4 regions of the Paenarthrobacter sp. 2TAF44 genome follow, and region 1 is predicted to be linked to each of the others. Evidence: riboswitches for the same ligand, from Rfam matches in the RefSeq annotation. Region 1 holds a riboswitch; each other region holds the start of a gene.

The links. Region 1 has a riboswitch for cyclic di-AMP ahead of AB4Z15_RS11455 (hypothetical protein). Riboswitches for the same ligand answer to the same signal wherever they lie in the genome.
Region 2: linked by a shared signal. The riboswitch ahead of AB4Z15_RS05490 (NlpC/P60 family protein) and the one ahead of AB4Z15_RS11455 (hypothetical protein) in region 1 are both predicted to bind cyclic di-AMP.
Region 3: linked by a shared signal. The riboswitch ahead of AB4Z15_RS23340 (hypothetical protein) and the one ahead of AB4Z15_RS11455 (hypothetical protein) in region 1 are both predicted to bind cyclic di-AMP.
Region 4: linked by a shared signal. The riboswitch ahead of AB4Z15_RS18815 (M23 family metallopeptidase) and the one ahead of AB4Z15_RS11455 (hypothetical protein) in region 1 are both predicted to bind cyclic di-AMP.

What each region holds. Positions count from the first base shown of each region.
Region 1 is NZ_JBFRFP010000010.1:54,762-58,969, reverse strand. It holds gene AB4Z15_RS11465 (pyridoxal phosphate-dependent decarboxylase family protein) at 1-1,134, shown strand, start outside; gene AB4Z15_RS11460 (MerR family transcriptional regulator) at 1,164-1,922, opposite strand; gene AB4Z15_RS11455 (hypothetical protein) at 2,108-2,938, opposite strand; cyclic di-AMP (ydaO/yuaA leader) riboswitch at 2,944-3,101, opposite strand; gene AB4Z15_RS11450 (sensor histidine kinase) at 3,236-4,208, opposite strand, start outside.
Region 2 is NZ_JBFRFP010000003.1:269,473-273,680, forward strand. It holds gene AB4Z15_RS05480 (NCS2 family permease) at 1-1,155, opposite strand, end outside; gene AB4Z15_RS05485 (copper resistance CopC family protein) at 1,269-1,892, shown strand; cyclic di-AMP (ydaO/yuaA leader) riboswitch at 2,067-2,235, shown strand; gene AB4Z15_RS05490 (NlpC/P60 family protein) at 2,239-3,009, shown strand; gene AB4Z15_RS05495 (FAD-binding protein) at 3,097-3,789, opposite strand.
Region 3 is NZ_JBFRFP010000037.1:30,171-34,378, forward strand. It holds gene AB4Z15_RS23320 (alpha/beta fold hydrolase) at 1-491, shown strand, start outside; gene AB4Z15_RS23325 (DUF6480 family protein) at 622-897, shown strand; gene AB4Z15_RS23330 (ATP-dependent DNA ligase) at 1,001-2,068, opposite strand; gene AB4Z15_RS23335 (hypothetical protein) at 2,116-2,349, shown strand; cyclic di-AMP (ydaO/yuaA leader) riboswitch at 2,479-2,629, shown strand; gene AB4Z15_RS23340 (hypothetical protein) at 2,632-4,011, shown strand.
Region 4 is NZ_JBFRFP010000021.1:51,560-55,767, reverse strand. It holds gene AB4Z15_RS18825 (NlpC/P60 family protein) at 1-562, opposite strand, end outside; gene AB4Z15_RS18820 (C40 family peptidase) at 662-1,393, opposite strand; cyclic di-AMP (ydaO/yuaA leader) riboswitch at 1,398-1,561, opposite strand; gene AB4Z15_RS18815 (M23 family metallopeptidase) at 1,706-2,536, opposite strand; cyclic di-AMP (ydaO/yuaA leader) riboswitch at 2,543-2,772, opposite strand; gene AB4Z15_RS18810 (metal-dependent transcriptional regulator) at 2,957-3,652, opposite strand; gene serC (phosphoserine transaminase) at 3,957-4,208, shown strand, end outside.

The sequences.
Region 1 (4,208 bases):
TTGCCGGCTGCCATGGCTGCAGATTGGCTCGTCTCGGCGTGGGACCAAAACGCCGGGCTCAGGTTTGCGACTCCCGCTGCCGCTGCGATCGAAGAATCCGCGGCGGCCTGGCTCCTGGAACTATTGGATCTTCCCCGAGGGTCCGACATCGGGTTCACAACTGGCGCTACCACTGCCAACTTCGCGGGCCTGGCCGCCGGGCGCCAATACCTGATGGACGAGGCAGGATGGGACCTGGCGGACCTGGGCCTGACCGGCGCGCCGCTCATCACAACGTTTGCCGGCCGGGAACGGCACGCCGCCGTGGATCTCGCCCTGCGGTATCTGGGGCTGGGAGCGTGCGTGCCCGTGGACACGGACGATCAAGGCAGGATCCTGCCGGAAGCCCTTGCCGACGCCATGGACCAGCAACCCGGGCCTTCCCTCGTGTGCCTGCAGGCCGGCAACCTGCATTCCGGTGCGTTCGATCCGATGTCCGAAGCCATCGCGGTAGCCCATGACCGGGAGGCCTGGGTGCATGTGGATGGCGCCTTTGGGCTGTGGGCGGCAGTCAGCCCAAATCTGCGCGGGCGGCTGGCCGGAGTAGAGGCAGCCGATTCGTGGGCCACCGATGCCCACAAAACATTGAACGTCCCGTACGACTGCGGCTTGGCCATCGTCTCCCGGCCGGAAGCCCTTAGACGCGCCTTCAGCGTTCACACGAGTTACCTCATTGCAACGGAGACCGGACTGGGCGATCCGTTCGACAAAGTTCCGGAACTGTCCCGTAGGGCCCGCGGCATCCCGGTGTGGGCAGCGCTGCGACAGTTGGGCCGGTCCGGAGTCATTGCCATGGTGGACAGGCTTGCAGCAAACGCCCGCGCGTTGGCGGAGGGACTCGCGGAGATCCCGGGTGTGGAGATTCTGAACGACGTCGTGTTCACACAGGTATCGGTAGCCTTCGGCAGTGATGACCGCACACACCGCGTCACCCAGCGGCTCATGGCCGAAGGGCTTGTGTGGATGTCAGGTTCCTCATGGCGAGGACGCGACATCTTCCGGATTTCGGTCAGCAACTGGGCCACCGACGCAGGTGACGTCGCTGCCTCCATCGCAGCCGTTCGAGGTGCGGCAGAGGCCGAACCGGAAGCATAGGCCGAACCGGAAGTATAGGCACAGTCCAGTTACCGGGCCGAGCGCGCCTTTTCCAAATATGCCATCAGCCCGGCCAACTGCTCAGCGCTCCAAGGCAGGCCGGCGCTGATGGCCTTGCTGTTTTCCTGCCAGGCTGCACGCGCTGCACCTTTGGTGTCCTCACTCGAGTGGAACATGGAACCGATGCCGTCCCATGAGTGCACCCATTCCTGGACGGAAGGATCCGTGACGGGCCTGTTGGCTTCCACGTGCGCCAGTCCTTCTTCCACAAGGACGGCCCACTGCTGCTTGGCGGCTTCGACTTTTTCTGCGCCGAGTTCTTCCCGCTTGTCCGCGAGTTGCTGGCGTTGTTCGGCTGTGAAGTTGTTTTCGAGCACGGTAATCATCTCCAACGTTGACATGAATTGTTCAGGGGTGGGCATGGCGTGTCCGTCCATGCGTGACAACAGCTCGCCCAAACGGTTTTGGAGCGCCTGGAGTTGCTGGGCATGCTCCTGCACATGGACCAGCTGCTCTTTGAGGAGGCCTCGAAGAGACTCCAGATCATCCTCGGGCGTTTGCAGCGCCTTGCCGATGGCAGCGAGCGGAAGCCCCAGCATCTGAAGCGATCTGATCCGGTATAGGCGGCGCAGGTCGCTCTCCGAATACCGGCGATGACCAGATGATGTCCTTTGGCTTGCGGACAGCAGCCCGATCTCGTCGTAGTGGTGGAGCGTCCGCACGCTGACGCCACATGCTGTGGCCAGTTCACCGATGCTCCACGGTCCGGTTCCTGTTGTTCCCGTCATGGGCACAACGCTAAGTCCTGACGTTACGTGAGGTGCAAGCCGTCGCCACCTGAAACGCGAAAACCGCCCCGTTCCCGCTGTCAGCTGCAGTAATCACTGCTGCGAACGGCGGAAAACGGGGCGGTAATCAGGCCCTGCACGTTTGAGCCCGCTGGGGTGGGCTCAAACCTGCTTATTGAGTTGGCTTAGTACCAGTTGTTGGCCAAGTGGAAGGCGAGGGCGGCCGAGGGGGAGCCGTAGCGTTCCTTGATGTAGTTCAGGCCCCACTTGATCTGGGTTTGGTAGTTGGTCTCCCAGTCGGCGCCGGCAGTTGCCATCTTGGAAGCTGGCAGAGACTGCACGATTCCGTAGGCGCCACTGGACGCGTTGGTCGCGGTGGTCCGCCAGTTGGATTCCTTCTCCCACAGTGTGTTCAGGGCAGTCATTTCACCCGGACCCCAGCCGTAGCTGGCGAGGATGCTGGCGGCGTAAGCTTTGGCAGCAGCGGGATCGTCCACGGCCTTGGGAACAGCTGCTGCGGCTGCGGCTGCAGCAGCGGCGGCATCGGCAGCCTGCTTGGCGGCTGCATCAGCGGCAGCCTTTTCGGCGGCGGCTTGTGCGGCTGCTGCCTGGTCGGCGGCGGCTTTTTCGGCCGCAGCCTTCTCAGCGGCAGCCTTCTCGGCAGCGGCCTGTGCAGCTGCTGCTGCCTGATCTGCAGCGGCCCTATCGCCGGCGCCCTTCTTGGCAGCAGCATCCAGGGACGCAGAGATTTCCGCTGATTTGTTGCTGACCTGGGCCGTGGCTTGCGTCTCGGATGCCTGGCTCGTTTCCGGGAGGTTGAATGCGGCGTTTGCGGCCTGGCCAAGCGATGCGACGCCCAATGCTGCGGCAACGACTCCTGCAACAACGGACATGCGCTGACCGGTCTTGCCGCGGCGGGCAGCGGTCTTCAGAACAGACTGCGATTTGGTCAGGGGAGCGTTGTGTTCGTCACGGTGACGCGCGGAAGGGCGCGTCTGATCGTTGAATTCAGACATGTGTGATTACCTCTCAGCGCCTGCGGAGTTAGCTGTCGGGTTCGGATGAGGTCATCCGGCCGCGCGCGTAGCTGCGGCTTCACCCCAAGGGCAAGGAAAGTACTGTGCCCGGAGACTCTGGGTCCCCCGTCTCTGCCTCGAATGAGAACGGAACTCCGGGAAGTGGCAGAGCTCGGCGCATCCCGGGTGTGGGCCAACTATGGGCGACCCACCCTTTCGAAGGTACAGGAGGTTTCGGCTTAAGTCACATTTGGGTAACAGAGATCACGGTCACGGCGCGTCATGTTGCCTGATTCGTTATACGTGTTCGTTCGAAACTGACGGGAGTCTCAGAATGAACTCGGTGCACCCCGGCTTGGACGTTACTGCCACGCTTCCGCCGTGCGCTTGGACGATTGATTCGACGATTGACAAGCCCAATCCGGAGGTTCCTTCAGAGCCTGATCTCGCGGCGTCAGCGCGGGCAAAACGCGAGAAAACATGGCCCTGGAATTCAGGCGGAATGCCAGCCCCGTTGTCAGTGACCGTGACCACCGCGGTACCGTCCGCGGAGAGCACGACGCCAGTGATCACTGTGGTACCTGGATCGGTGTGTTTGCGGGCGTTGGACAGGAGATTGGCCAGCACCTGATGCAGCTGGGTTGCGTCCCCGCGTACCGTGATGGGCTCGTCGGGGAGTTGGAGCTTCCAGATGTGATCCGGTGCCATCACCTTTTCGTCGCTGACGGTCTCGATCACCAACTGGGTAAGGTCCACATCCGTGACCTTCAATGGCTGGCCTTCGTCCAACCGCGCCAACAGCAACAGGTCCTCCACCAGGGTGGTCATGCGTTCGGACTGGCTCTGGACGCGTGCCAGGGACTTCCGGCCGTCGTCCGTGAAGTTCTCCGTCATGCGGAGTAATTCGGTATATCCACGAATGGCGGTCAGCGGCGTCCGCAGTTCGTGGGAGGCATCCGCAACGAACTGCCGGACCTTGGTTTCGCTCTCCTGACGGGCTTCCAGGGCCCTGGAAACGTTGTTGAGCATTTGGTTCAAAGCGTGGCCAACGCTGCCTACTTCTGTTCCAGGATGGGAGGCCGACGGCGGTACGCGCACAGCGAGTGCCACTTCACCGGCGTCGAGGGGAAGGCGCGATACTTTGGTTGCAACCTCCGATAGTTGCTCCAGCGGCCGCATGGTCCGGCGAATGATGACGGTACCGGCAAGGCCGATCAGCACCAGTCCGCCAAGGGAAACAAACACCATGGTCCATACCAGCGAGGCCTCG
Region 2 (4,208 bases), on a different contig from region 1:
TTCGAACGGGACGAGGTTGATGAGCGGCGTGAAGAACATGGCTACCAGGAAGAGCAGGCCCGTGACAATGGAGGCGAGGCCAGTGCGGGCACCTTCGCCAATGCCCGCGCCCGACTCGACGAAGATCTGGTTGGACGAGACGGAGGCGCCGCCACCGACGATTGCGCCCAGGGCGTCAACCTGCAGGACGCGGTCCACGTTGGGAATGTTGCCGTGCTCGTCCACGGTTCCGGCCTCGTTGGCCAGGCCCACCATGGTGCCCATGGCGTCGAAGAAGATGCTGAGGAGGATCACGAAGGCCAGCAGCGCCGCGGCCACAAAACCGAGGTGCTCGAAGGCGCCAAAGGGGTTGGCTTTACCAATCAAGGAGAGGTCCGGGGCGCCCCATTCGGACAGTGTCGGGGCCACCAGGGACCAGCCGCGCGGGTTGACGTTTTTGCCGTCGAAGCTTGGACCAATGTGGAGCGTGAATTCGAGGATTGCCGCCAGGGCAGTGGAGACCACGATGCCGATCAGGATTGCGCCGCGGACCTTTCGCACCACCAACGCGATGGTGAGGATGAGGCCGACGGCGAACACCAACGTTGGCCAGCCCATCAGCTTGCCATCCACGCCGAGGCCGAGCGGAACCGTGGTGCCTGCCGCATCCGGGATGCGTCGGACAAAGCCCGCGTTCACAAGCCCGATCAAGGCGATGAAGAGGCCAATGCCCACTACGATTGCCGTCTTAAGGGCTTCCGGGACGGCCCTGAAAACGGCCGTGCGGAATCCGGTGAGTACCAGGATGAGCATGGTGACACCCGAAAGCACCACCAGCCCCATCATGTCCGGCCACGTCAGGCCCGGGTGGGAGGCAACGGTCACGGCCACGAACGCGTTCACTCCCAGCCCGGTTGCCACCGCGAAGGGGTGCTTGGCCCAGGCGCCCATGAGGATGGTCAGGATGCCCGCCACGAATGCAGTGGTGGCCGCTACGGCCGTGAAGCCAAGGGACGCTCCGCTCGAGTCTGCCCCGGAGAGGATCAGCGGATTCAGTACCACGATGTAGCTCATGGCGAAGAAGGTCGCGAAGCCGCCACGTATTTCCCGCGAGTATGTGGACCGGCGCTCGGAGATCTTGAAGTAGCGGTCGATTGCAGAACCTTGTTTCAGCATGAAGGTCTCCGGGGATCGGGGGAGTTTGCTCTCAAATCCTATGCCCGCCGATGCGGGGTGCCGGGACGATTCGCCTAGTCTGTAAGGAAGCCAACACTAGGAGAAACCGCCCCATGCGTACCATCCGCCCGCTTCTGGCCGCCGTCGTAGCCGCTATTGCGTTCGCTTCCGCGTTGCTGCTGGGCGCCGCTCCGGCCTCCGCGCACGACGTCGCCGAATCAACAACTCCGGCCAACGGTGCGCGGGTAGCTGAAGTGCCGGCGTCGGTGTCGATCACGTTCAACAACCGGCCACTGGCCATCGGTTCGGGCGTAACTGTCACCGCTGGGGGCGAAAACTGGGCAGATGGCGCAGTGGAGATCATCGACAACATGGCTGTCCAGAAGCTGCGTCCGGGCGCTCCGGCTGGCGAATACACGGTGGTGTGGCGCGTGGTCAGTTCAGACTCCCACCCGATTGAGGGAACTTTCAAGTTCACTGTTTCCGGAACAAGCACGACGACGGCGAGCGGCTCAGCAGGCGCCTCCCCATCGGCTTCGGCGGCGGTTCCGACGGCGGGGACGGCAGCGCCCGGTACCGAAAATAGTGAGCCTGCCCCGGCAGCTTCCCAACCCTTCCCCTGGAGCATTGTTGGCCTCGCCGTCGTGGCAATCGGTCTCGTGATCTTCCTCGCTGTTACAGCCCGGAAGAAGCTGGCGGCTCCGAACGAGCCGGATGACGAAAATTCCGCGGAATAACGGGGTTTTCTACATACTTGCGAAGATCTCGAAACGGTCACTGCGACACGCCAAAAACGAACTGCTCGTTACGTAAATGTGACTTTGAAGTGATCTTCCCGTACGGTTGTACTTGTGCCTGTTCCACGTAACGGGCATTTCCGGGCTGATTGCCTAGCTCTGCCGCAGTCCGGAATCCGTTCGCAGACAAACCTACGGCAGAGACGGGGAACCCATTTTGGCCCGCTTTCAGAGCGCGCCTTGGGGTGAAGTCACGAAGCTTCCGCTGCACAGCGGGGGATAGTGGCCGGGTGACTCCCATCCGAATCCGACAGCTAACCTCGCAGGCATCGGGAGAGGCTCTTTCATGTCTTCACGCATTCTTCGCGGCCGTCGTAAGGCGGACAGCGTACGTCCTAATCCGTTCATTTCCATCTCCAAGGCTGTTGCCAGCAACGCATCCGGCGCAGGTCGCCAAGCCGCTGTCATCGCAGCAGCTTCAGGCCTCGTCCTGACAGGCTCCATTGCTGCCCACGCAGCAGAGACCCCTGTTCAGCGCGACTCCAGCCCTGCTACGGTCGCCGAGACCGTCACTGAGGGTCCCACCAAGGTTGTTACGGCCGCCTCCACGGCCACGATCAACTTCGAGCGCCCTGCGGTTGCTTCCGTTGCGGCTCCCGTTATTGAAAAGCCGGCACCCGTTGCTCCGGCTCCGGTTGCCAAGCAGGCCCCAGCAGCGGCCACTGTCAAGGCCGCCGCAACCACTACGGCTACCGCTCCGGTGGCAGCCGCGCCTGCTGCTGCGGCTCCGGCTGTTGGTGGCGTCAACGCCGCTATGGTTGCCTCGGCTTACGCCCAGATCGGCATCATGCAGGATTGCACCGCCATGGTGGAACGGGCCCTCGGCTCCGCAGGCATCCCGGTTGGCGACCTCGCACCCATGCAGTTCCTGAACTACGGCAAGGTTGTCAGCGACCCCCAGCCCGGTGACATGATCGTCCAGTCCGGCCACGTAGCCATCTACATCGGCAACGGCCAGGCCATCAGCGGTGGCATCAACGGCAACCAGACGGGCATCCACCCGATCAGCTGGCTCACCGCAACCGGCCCCATCACGTACGTACGCGCTGGCGCCTAAGCTTCACGCTCCAACTCAAAAGGCCGGTGCCTTCGAGGACTAACGTCTTCGGAGGCACCGGCCTTCTGAGTTAACTTTTGTTCGTTTCTAAGCCAGTGCGATGCCCGGCGAAGCTGGTAGGGCCACCTTGGATGAGATTGCTTGCCCTACTGCCTTGGCTTGCCGGAGTACTTCCTTGGGCGTGGGTGTAATGAGTTCCCCCACGCCTACCAAGTGCATTCCCACGGCACGCATGGCTGCCACGAGGTTCTGGCCTATGGCGATTCCCAAGTCCGTAAGCATTCGGCGCAGTTGGCTCTGGGCGCAGCGCGTCACCACGATGTGGTCGGCCAGAAGAACTCCAGTGGCTGTATGCACGGCCCATTGCCGTGGGGTGGATTCAAGCGGGCCGTAAACGCTCAGCCCAGCCCTCTGGCTGGCCGTGTTCAGGCTTGCTGCGAGTCCGTATCCAAGCTGCTGGGACGAGTCGCCGCCCAGGAAGTCCAGACGAACAGCGCGTGTGGTGGTGCGGACATCCAGGTGATGGCTTGCGGCGTAGTTGCGCAAGTGGCGCAGGATCTCGTTGCGTTCCTGCATTGCCGCGGGGTCCGCTGCGTCGCAGCGCTGGAGCATTCCCGTATGGACCGATGGTCCGGTGGTGGACAAAGTACCAAAGCCATCAAGCACGATGGAACCTACGCCATAGCGGCTGAGCTCGCTGGCAACAGCCAAGCCGGACAGGCCCGTGCCGATCACCACGGTGGTAGTCCGTTCCGTGACGGAATCAGGAGTGAGTGACACTGCTTGGGTTCCTCCTTGACGTGTGTGCCTTTCGGCAGCGCGTGGGATCGCGTCCGTGTTCCCCAAGCGGCCGCAAATAAATGGCCGGGTTGTGTCCTGGGACACTTTTGCCGGCCATTCGGTGACTCGAACACTACCGAACTTTTTCTGCCATGGATAGCCTCGGCGGCAGCGTGTTTTGGATGTTATCCGCAGCGCAACCTGGAGGGCGGTGAGCGTGCCGAAAACCGAGCCCGGACCGTTATCCACATAGCCCGAAGTCGCCTTGATTCGGCATTGCCAACCGAGAATAGTGGGCATTGGAAGGAGAACCCAGCGGGTTTCTTCGGCCCCGGCTATTGGTTGCACGCCAGCAAGGGAACACCGGTACGGAGAACCTCTGGCAGAATGGCCGGAACATCAAGCAGTAGGTGGAGAGG
Region 3 (4,208 bases), on a different contig from region 1:
TCGATTCGTACATTCTGGTGGGGCATTCCATGGGCGTGCAGTTCGCTATCGAAGCGGCCCTCCACGAGCCCGAATGCGCCCAGCAACTGGTGCTCATGGGCCCTGTGGTGGACTCCCGGCACAAGAACGTCGCCCGGCAGTCGCTTGCCCTGTTCCTGGACGGCCTTCTCCGGGAAAGCCCGTCGTCCAACTGGATTGTGGTCACGGACTACCTGCAATGTGGGCCGCGCTGGTACCTCACGGAGCTGCCCGTGATGATGAAGTACCCGACGGAGAAGCAGCTGGCCAAAGTCCGAACTCCCGTGCTGGTGCTCCGAGGGAGCCGCGATCACGTCGCCGGGCCGGACTGGGCTCTTCGCCTCTCGCGGGCAATTCCTCAAGGGCGGCTCGTGGAGATCCCGGGCGTGGGCCATGTTGCACAGCACATGCGCCCCAAGGCCGTGGCGGACGCTATCAGGAGCTTTGTCGCGGCGACATCCCGGCAGAGTTAGGCGTCCCGCCGGAGTTAGGCACTAGTGCACGACGTCGAATCCCGGCATGGGTGCCCCTTGTTGGGTTTGCGATCTGGAGACTAGGCTGGCCGGGCAATCACAATAGTAAGTTTGCTTAGGAAGGGCGACCATGACCAGCTATGACCCAGAGGACGATCCCCGGACCTTCGGCGTCTCGGGCGCAGCCGAGCCGGACGACACCGCGGGCGACACTGCCGGCGATCCGGATGATGTACACACCGACCCAGACATGCGCCAGGACGAAGAGGACGATCCCGCAGCTTCCGCCAACCCCGACCCCTTGGATGGCAACGTCACGGGACTCGAACCCGGGGGCGGCGTACCCCCGGGCGAAACACCGCCTGCCGAGGACAGCATGAGCAGCGACCAGGGGCACGAAGAGTAGGTCGTCGCCAAGCCGCTGTTACGTTGTTGGGCAACAACGTGACAGCGGTTCAACGACGTAACAGCGGCTCGACAACGTAGAACCAAACCCGAGGAGCCCGAGGCTACGGCAGTCTCAGGATCTCCCCGAGGTCATAATCAGCCGGCTCCTCCAGTTGTGAGTATGTGCAGCTCTCCGGGGTCCTGTCCGGCCGCCACCGACGAAACTGGGTGGTGTGCCGGAACCGCTCGCCCTCCATGTAGTCGTAGGCAACCTCAATGACGAGTTCCGGCCGGAGGGGAACAAAGGAGAAGTCCTTACCGGCGCTCCACCGGCTCTGTGCGCCCGGCATTCGAGAACCTGTAGCTGCCGCGTCTCCTTGATCGGCCCACTGGCCCCAAGGATGTTCGCTGAATTCCGTCTGATACGGCTCAAGTTCGGCCACCAGGCTTTCGCGCTTGGCCATGGGAAATGAAGCCACCACCCCCACGTGCTGCAGCTGGCCGGCGTCGTTATATAGCCCGAGCAGCATCGACCCCACAACCTTTCCCGTTTTGTGCCACCGGAATCCAGCCACCACACAGTCCGCGGTCCGTTCATGCTTGGTCTTGAACATGACGCGCTTATTCGGCTGGTACGTCCCCCCGAGCGGTTTGGAAAGTATGCCGTCAAGCCCAGCACCTTCCAGCTGCACGAACCACTCCTGCGCTTGATCAAGTTCTGTCACGGCAGGCGTTACGTACACGGGCGCCTCAGCCTTGGCCATTGCCTTCTCCAAGGCGGCTCGACGCTCCGAAAACGGCTTGTCCATGAGGTTCTCCCCGCCCAGGGCAAGGATGTCGAATCCGATGAAGGAGGACGGTGTCTTTTCGGCAAGCATCCGCACACGGCTATCGGCAGGATGGATGCGCTGCTGAAGGCCCTCGAAATCGAGCCTGTTGTCAGCTATGAGGACGATCTCGCCGTCGATCACGCATTTGTCCGGAAGGTTCTTCTGAAGGGCTTCCACCAACTCGGGAAAGTACCGTGTCATGGGACGTTCGTTGCGGCTGCCCAAGATGATCTCGTCGCCATCTTTGAAAACGATGGTCCTGAACCCGTCCCACTTCGGCTCAAAGTGGCCTACATCAGGGATCGAAGGAACGGACTTGGCAAGCATGGGCGAAATGGGCGGCATCACTGGGAGGTCCATACGACTATGTTCTACCTGCCAGCCGCGGCGGAAGCTAGTCTTGGGCGATGGATATCTTGGCCGTTCTAGTGGCAGTACTGGCAGCACCTGCCTTCGTTGCGGCCCTTTGGTTCTGGGTCTCGCGCCAGAACAGCAAGGGGAAAGTCCGGCGCGGCGCCGCGGGTGGGATCCTGGGCGTGGCGGACGAAATTTTCCGACCCGAGACCCATTACGCACACCAAGTCCAAAGGATCCAGCACGAGCTGCCAGCCCCGGCTCCGGCCCCGGAGCCTAAGTCCTAACGGACCTTCGCGCTGGAAGGCGTCCCGCCCGTTACATTAATGTGACTTTACTATGGCGCTCATGTACGGTCTAAGAGCGACCCGTATCTCCGCTGGGCCGCTTCCGGGTTGACGCCGAGCTCTGCCGCAAACCGGGATCCGCCAGACTAGCGGCAGAGACGGGGGACCCAGAGTTCCCGGGCCTGATTTTTCATGGGCCCTTGGGGTGAAGCCGCCATGTGCGGCCGGACGGCCTCGTCCGAACCCGACAGCTAACCTCGCAGGCGTTGAGAGGCAACCACCATGTCCCCAACCATGGATCAGCCGCGCCGCGCCCAAATAGCGCGCGAGCGTACCCAACCAACCGGACGCCGTCGGGCCCAACCCAGCGGATCCTCCACCAGCACGCCGGCAGCAGAAACAGGTTCTACAAGCACGACGCCGGAACCCGCCACTGCTTCTGTTCCCACCTCTGCGGCGCCCACCACGCGCGCAGCCGCTCGCGCGGCAGAGCGTGAACGGGCAGCCCAAGCTGTAATCGCTCCTCAAACAGCTCCGGCAGAAACTGCCCCAGTAGACTCCGCTGCTCTGGAGCCGGCTACGGCTGCGATTCCAACAGTTCTGGCGCCCACGCCGGTCGCTCCCGAACCGGCTGCAGATCCCGAGCCCGCCACCGCTGCCATCCCGATGGTGGCTGCTGCTGCACCCACCCCCGCCGCGCACGAACCCGAGCCCGCCACCGCTGCCATCCCGATAGTGCAGGCGCCCACGCCCGGCCCTGGGGATCCGGTCACAGCTGAAATTCCGACCGTTGCCACCCCTCTTCCCACGCCTGCGGCTCCGGCGTTCCCTGCTTCGCCGGCGGAGTCAAAGAGCCCTGCCCAGCTCGCGGCAGCCGCCACCGCGACAGCTGGTCTCGCAAGCCGGAAAGCCCTTCGTGCCCAAGCATCCGGAAGCGGGACAGCCCCTTCCGCGACAACGGTTGCCGAGTCCCCGACGGGCGTTGTCCCCACGTTTGGAGCGTCGTCCTTCAGCCACGAACCACATGCAGTCCTCACCAAGGCCGCCTCGGTCAAGACAATGGGCCAGCGCATGGCAGTCGTCGCTGGGGCATTGGGCCTGGTATTGACCGTTGGCACCATGAGCCAGGCCTTCGAGCTTCCCTTCTTCGGGCAGGAAACACCGGCTCAGGAAGCCAGTGACGCAAAGACGGGTGGCGACAGCAGGCAGTCAACCTCGGCCACCCCCGCACCCCGCTCGTCCAGCTCTACTGCATCAGCTTCGTCGGCGACCAGCGAGGCCGGACAGCCGGCAACTGTTGCAACGCAGTCGTCAGAAGAGGCACCTGCTCAGGGGTCGTCGTCGTCACTTCCGACTCCGGAAGTTTCACTCGCGGATCCTGTTTGGGTCCCTTCGTCGGCCCCGTCGGCTGTTGTTCCTGTGCCGGGCGTGACAACTCCTGTCCCGACCCAGCCGGCCCCGAGCCCGGTTCCGTCGGACACGGTTACCACCCCACCTGCCACGACGACGCCCAGTCCCACGGTTACTCCGACACCTACTCCTACCCAGACTCAGGCACCGAAGCCAAAGCCAACCGGAAATCCAAATGCCACCACGCCGGCCAATGGTTCAGCCTTGGACCTGGACGGCATACTTGAGGGCGCCACAGGGATCTTGAAGTGAGCACGCAACTTCCCAGGACCAGCAAGCACGTCGGATGGCACGGCCGGTACTGCAGCAGCAGCCGCACTGCCACCTTCCGCAATCGGATGGGCCGTTGGAGCTGCCAACGGCTTCGTCGGGCCTAAGGAATCACAGCTACAGCAATCACGGTAACAAGATGAGGCAGGCACCCGCGCGGGTGCCTGCCTCATCTGTTC
Region 4 (4,208 bases), on a different contig from region 1:
TGCGGCCGAGGGAGAGGTAGCCGGCCGGCCAATCGTGGAAGTGAATACCGACGGCGGCCAGCGAGTTGGTCACCAGCATGGTGCAGTCCTGTGTGACACCGAGCTGTGCGTAGGCCGCTGCAGCGATGGCTGCACCGAGGCCGCTGGATGCAGCAGGCGCCTTGGCCGCGGAGTTATCCGTGTTGACCGCCAAAGTAGCGGTGCCGCCGGCAGCCGGAGCTTCCTTGGCAGGTGCCTTCTCGACGACGGGAGCCGGGGCTTCGACAGTCTTGACCACGGGGCGCTCGTAGGAGATGGCAACGCTGGAATCGGCAGCAATGGTGGCCTGGGCAACCGACTGCACATCAAGGGTGGACGCAGACGTGGATTCGCGCTGGACATTGGTATCCGCAGCATTTGCAGCCACGCCGCTGGTCAGGACAAGGCCTGATGCAGCTGCGATCACTGCTGCCTGACGGCCAACGCCACCGGCGTTGTCGCTGACAGCCTTGGCAATGACGGCAAGTGAGCTGGTCTTGGGGGCCTCAGCTCTATGCCGTGCAACCTTGTTTGCACTGGTCATGATTACTCTCTTTTCGTATCCGCGCACGGTGGGGACGCACGCGGGTTATGGGCGGCCAGCACTTGGGGGGCATGCTGGCTTACCCCGAATGGGATTTTCCTAGCGGAGGGTGAAGAACGAGGATGTGCCGGTGGCTGCGACCGGGGTCAGGAGCGTCCCCTGGCTGGGGTTCAGCGCGCTGATCATCATGCCGTTGCCGACGTAGATGCCCACGTGGGCTCCGCCGTTCTGCATGACGAGGTCGCCGGGGGCCGGCGTGCTGGTGGGCTTCATGGCCGTCCAGGCATTGACCCGGGGGATGCTGATGCCGGCCTGGGCGTAGACCCACTGGGCAAATCCAGAGCAGTCCCAGCCGTTGGGGGAAGTGCCGCCCCAGACATAGGGGTGGCCAATGCCGGTGTAGGCAATTGCTGCGAGTCCGGAAGCTGCCGCGCTGGATGCGGCATCCTTGGCCGTGGAGGACAGGGCAGCGAGGGCGTCGCCCGTCTGGCCTTCGGCTGCCTGCGTGCGCTGGGAGGCGCGCTGAACCTTGGGGGCTTCCTTGGTAGCCACAACGGGGCTTTCGAAGGAAACGGTTGCCGTGGGCTCAGCGGTAACAACCGCGGTGGCGACCAACTGCTGGGTGCTGGAGGATTCCGACTTGGAAACGTCGGTGTCAGCGGCCTGGGCCGGGAGTCCAACGCTGAGAACAAGTCCCGAGGCTGCGGCCAGAACGGCGGCTTGGCGGCCTACGGTGCCTGCATTGGTTGAGACAGCCTTGGAAAGGGTGTTCAACGGGTTCGTACGAACCAATTCGGCGCGATGGCGCGCAGGGGTAGTGCGTGATGACACGAAGGTAGCCTCTCCCAATGCCTGCGAGGTGAGCTGTCGGATTCGGATGGGAGTCATCCGGCCGCGCGGCTTCAAGGAAGCTTTTGCGACTTAACCCCAAGGCCTTCTGATTCGAAGGCCAAAATTGGTTCCCCCGCCCCTGCCAGACGATTTTTGCGAACGGACCTCGAGTGGTGGCAGAGCTAGGCAATCCACTCAAGTGCATCGGCCCCCTAAAAAGCCGATGCGCTTTAGACGGTACAACAGATATTCGTGAATGTCACATTCAGGTCACGGGCGTGTCATGAATGCGATAGACAACCATCAACTGGCTCAGAGCCAGCCCATGGGATCTACGACTTCACCGTTTACCTGGACCTCGAAGTGGAGGTGGCAACCCGTAGATGCGCCTGTAGTGCCGCTCAGCGCGACAGTATCGCCACGGCTGACAGTCTGGCCCACCTTGACGTTGAAGGACGACAGGTGGTTGTACGTGGTCTCGAGGCCGTTGCCGTGGTCAATCACGACGCGGTTGCCTCCGCCGTACTCATGCCAGCCTGCGAACGTGACCTTGCCTGCGGCTGCGGCGTGAACGGCAGTACCGCACTGGGCTACGAAGTCCTGGCCGCGGTGGAAGTCACCGGTGCCGCCCGTAAGGGGGCTGACGCGGTAGCCAAACGGCGATGCCGTGACCAGCTTGTCCAGAGGGCTTCCCAGCGTGCCAAGTGAGGATGCGCGCTGAATGCTCCCCGCTGACTGGGCGCTCAGCAACTGCTTGAGCTTGCCGTCAGGATCAGCGGCGGTAGCGACTGCTGCGCGACTGAAATCGATTTTGGCAGAGGCTGCCGCAGAAACTTCGGGTTGGCTGCCACCCGGCACGGAGAGGGCCGCCTCGGCCTGGCCGGATTCGGATGTGGCCATGACCGGGCTTGTGGCAGGCAGGCCTACAGTCAGGGCAAGTCCGGTAGCGGCAAGCGCGACTCCGGCCTTCTGCCCGACACCACTGGCTGCGGCGAAGTCGGCTACCTGGCGCAATGGGCTCTTGCGGCGGCGCACCTGACGCGGGGTGTCGCGTGGCCGGATCTCCATTGCGGCGCGGGCTGGCCGCAGCTCAGCAGCGGGGCCGGACGCGCGGCGACGGCCCCTGACGTTCTGCGATGTCAAACTCTGTTCCTCTCTGGAAAGCCTGCGAAGTTAGCTGTCGGATTCGGGTCAGAGAGTTCAAAGACCCGGTCCGCACGAAGCGCAAACGGCACACAGGTATCCCCGGAAGGACTTGCGTTAGTAGGCACTTCTGCTGCGGACTTCACCCCAAGGCTGCTTCTTTAGGCAGCCGCTTGTGGTTCCCCCGCCTCTGCCAGTAGTTGATGACACACCTGATCTGCTGGCAGAGCTCGGCTCCAGATCAGGTAACGCTTTGGTATCGGCGCTAGTAGATAACTATAGGCGATTAAAGCCCGCAGTAATAAATTCGTTATCTTCCCAAACGACCGTGTTGTGGACGCCCCCATATCACCAGTCGCAGGAATCCGCAGGTCACACGCGCGCCAGCCGCCCCAAAGTGAGATCTGACACGCCCTAGGGTCAGCTGACAGCAACGAAGACGTGCGCAGCTACCTCGGGAGGCAGCTCCAGTGCTCCTTCAATACCGGGAACGCGGACGGAGATGTACTCCCCCACCCGTTCCAAGGAGACAGTTGCGCCTGGACGAATTCCGCCTTCATCGAGCTGGGTGAGGAGTTCGGGCTCAACCTGGATGGGTTCAGCAAGCCGGCTGACTACTACGCGGGAATCGGCAGCGTACCCGTCCATGGCATGCAGCAGGTTCACGTCCAAGCGGGCAAGGGGCTGGTTGGCGAGGCCGCCAAGCGCCTCCAAACCCGGGATGGGGTTGCCATACGGTGACTCGGTGGGGTGCTCCAACAACTCATACAGGCGCCGTTCCACCCGTTCACTCATGACGTGTTCCCAGCGACACGCTTCGTCATGAACGTATGCCCAGTCCAGACCAATGACGTCCGCCAGGAGCCTCTCGGCAAGGCGGTGCTTCCGCATGACTTCGGTGGCCCGCTTGCGCCCGACTTCGGTCAGTTCCAGGTGGCGGTCGTTGGACACAATCACCAGGCCATCGCGCTCCATGCGTCCAATGGTCTGGGAAACCGTGGGACCCGAGTGCCGCAGACGCTCCGCAATGCGTGCGCGAAGAGCCACGATGTTCTCTTCTTCAAGCTCCAAAATGGTCCGAAGATACATCTCAGTGGTATCGATCAGATCCGTCATCCAGCTCAGCTCTCCTCGAACGCATTTCTTGCGTAATCTCCACCGTACCGCGTCCCCGCCAAGGTGGATGGTGTGCAACCGACACCTCAGGAACGTCAACCCAAGCCTAGCTTATTTGGAATTACTCTGGATAATTTTTCCCGGGGTCGCAATGCCCATGGTGGTCCGGCATTCCACGTGGCGGACTATGACAACCGCAGATTCCTGACGGTGGGTCCGGTCAGGCAGAATGAGGGAGTCGAAGGGGCAGCCGATGCCACCTGCCCACCTCCCCCTCTCTAACCGATACCCATTGGAGCCACACGTGAGCGACAACAGCATCACTATTCCCGCCGACCTGCTGCCCAAGGACGGACGCTTCGGCGCGGGACCGTCCAAGGTGCGCCCGGAACAGGTCCAGGCCCTGTCTGACGCGTCGACCACCATACTTGGCACGTCACACCGTCAGGCACCGGTCAAGAACCTGGTGGGTTCGGTGCGCGAAGGACTCAGCCAGTTCTTCCGTGCACCTGAGGGCTACGAGGTTGTCCTCGGCGTGGGCGGTTCCACAGCGTTC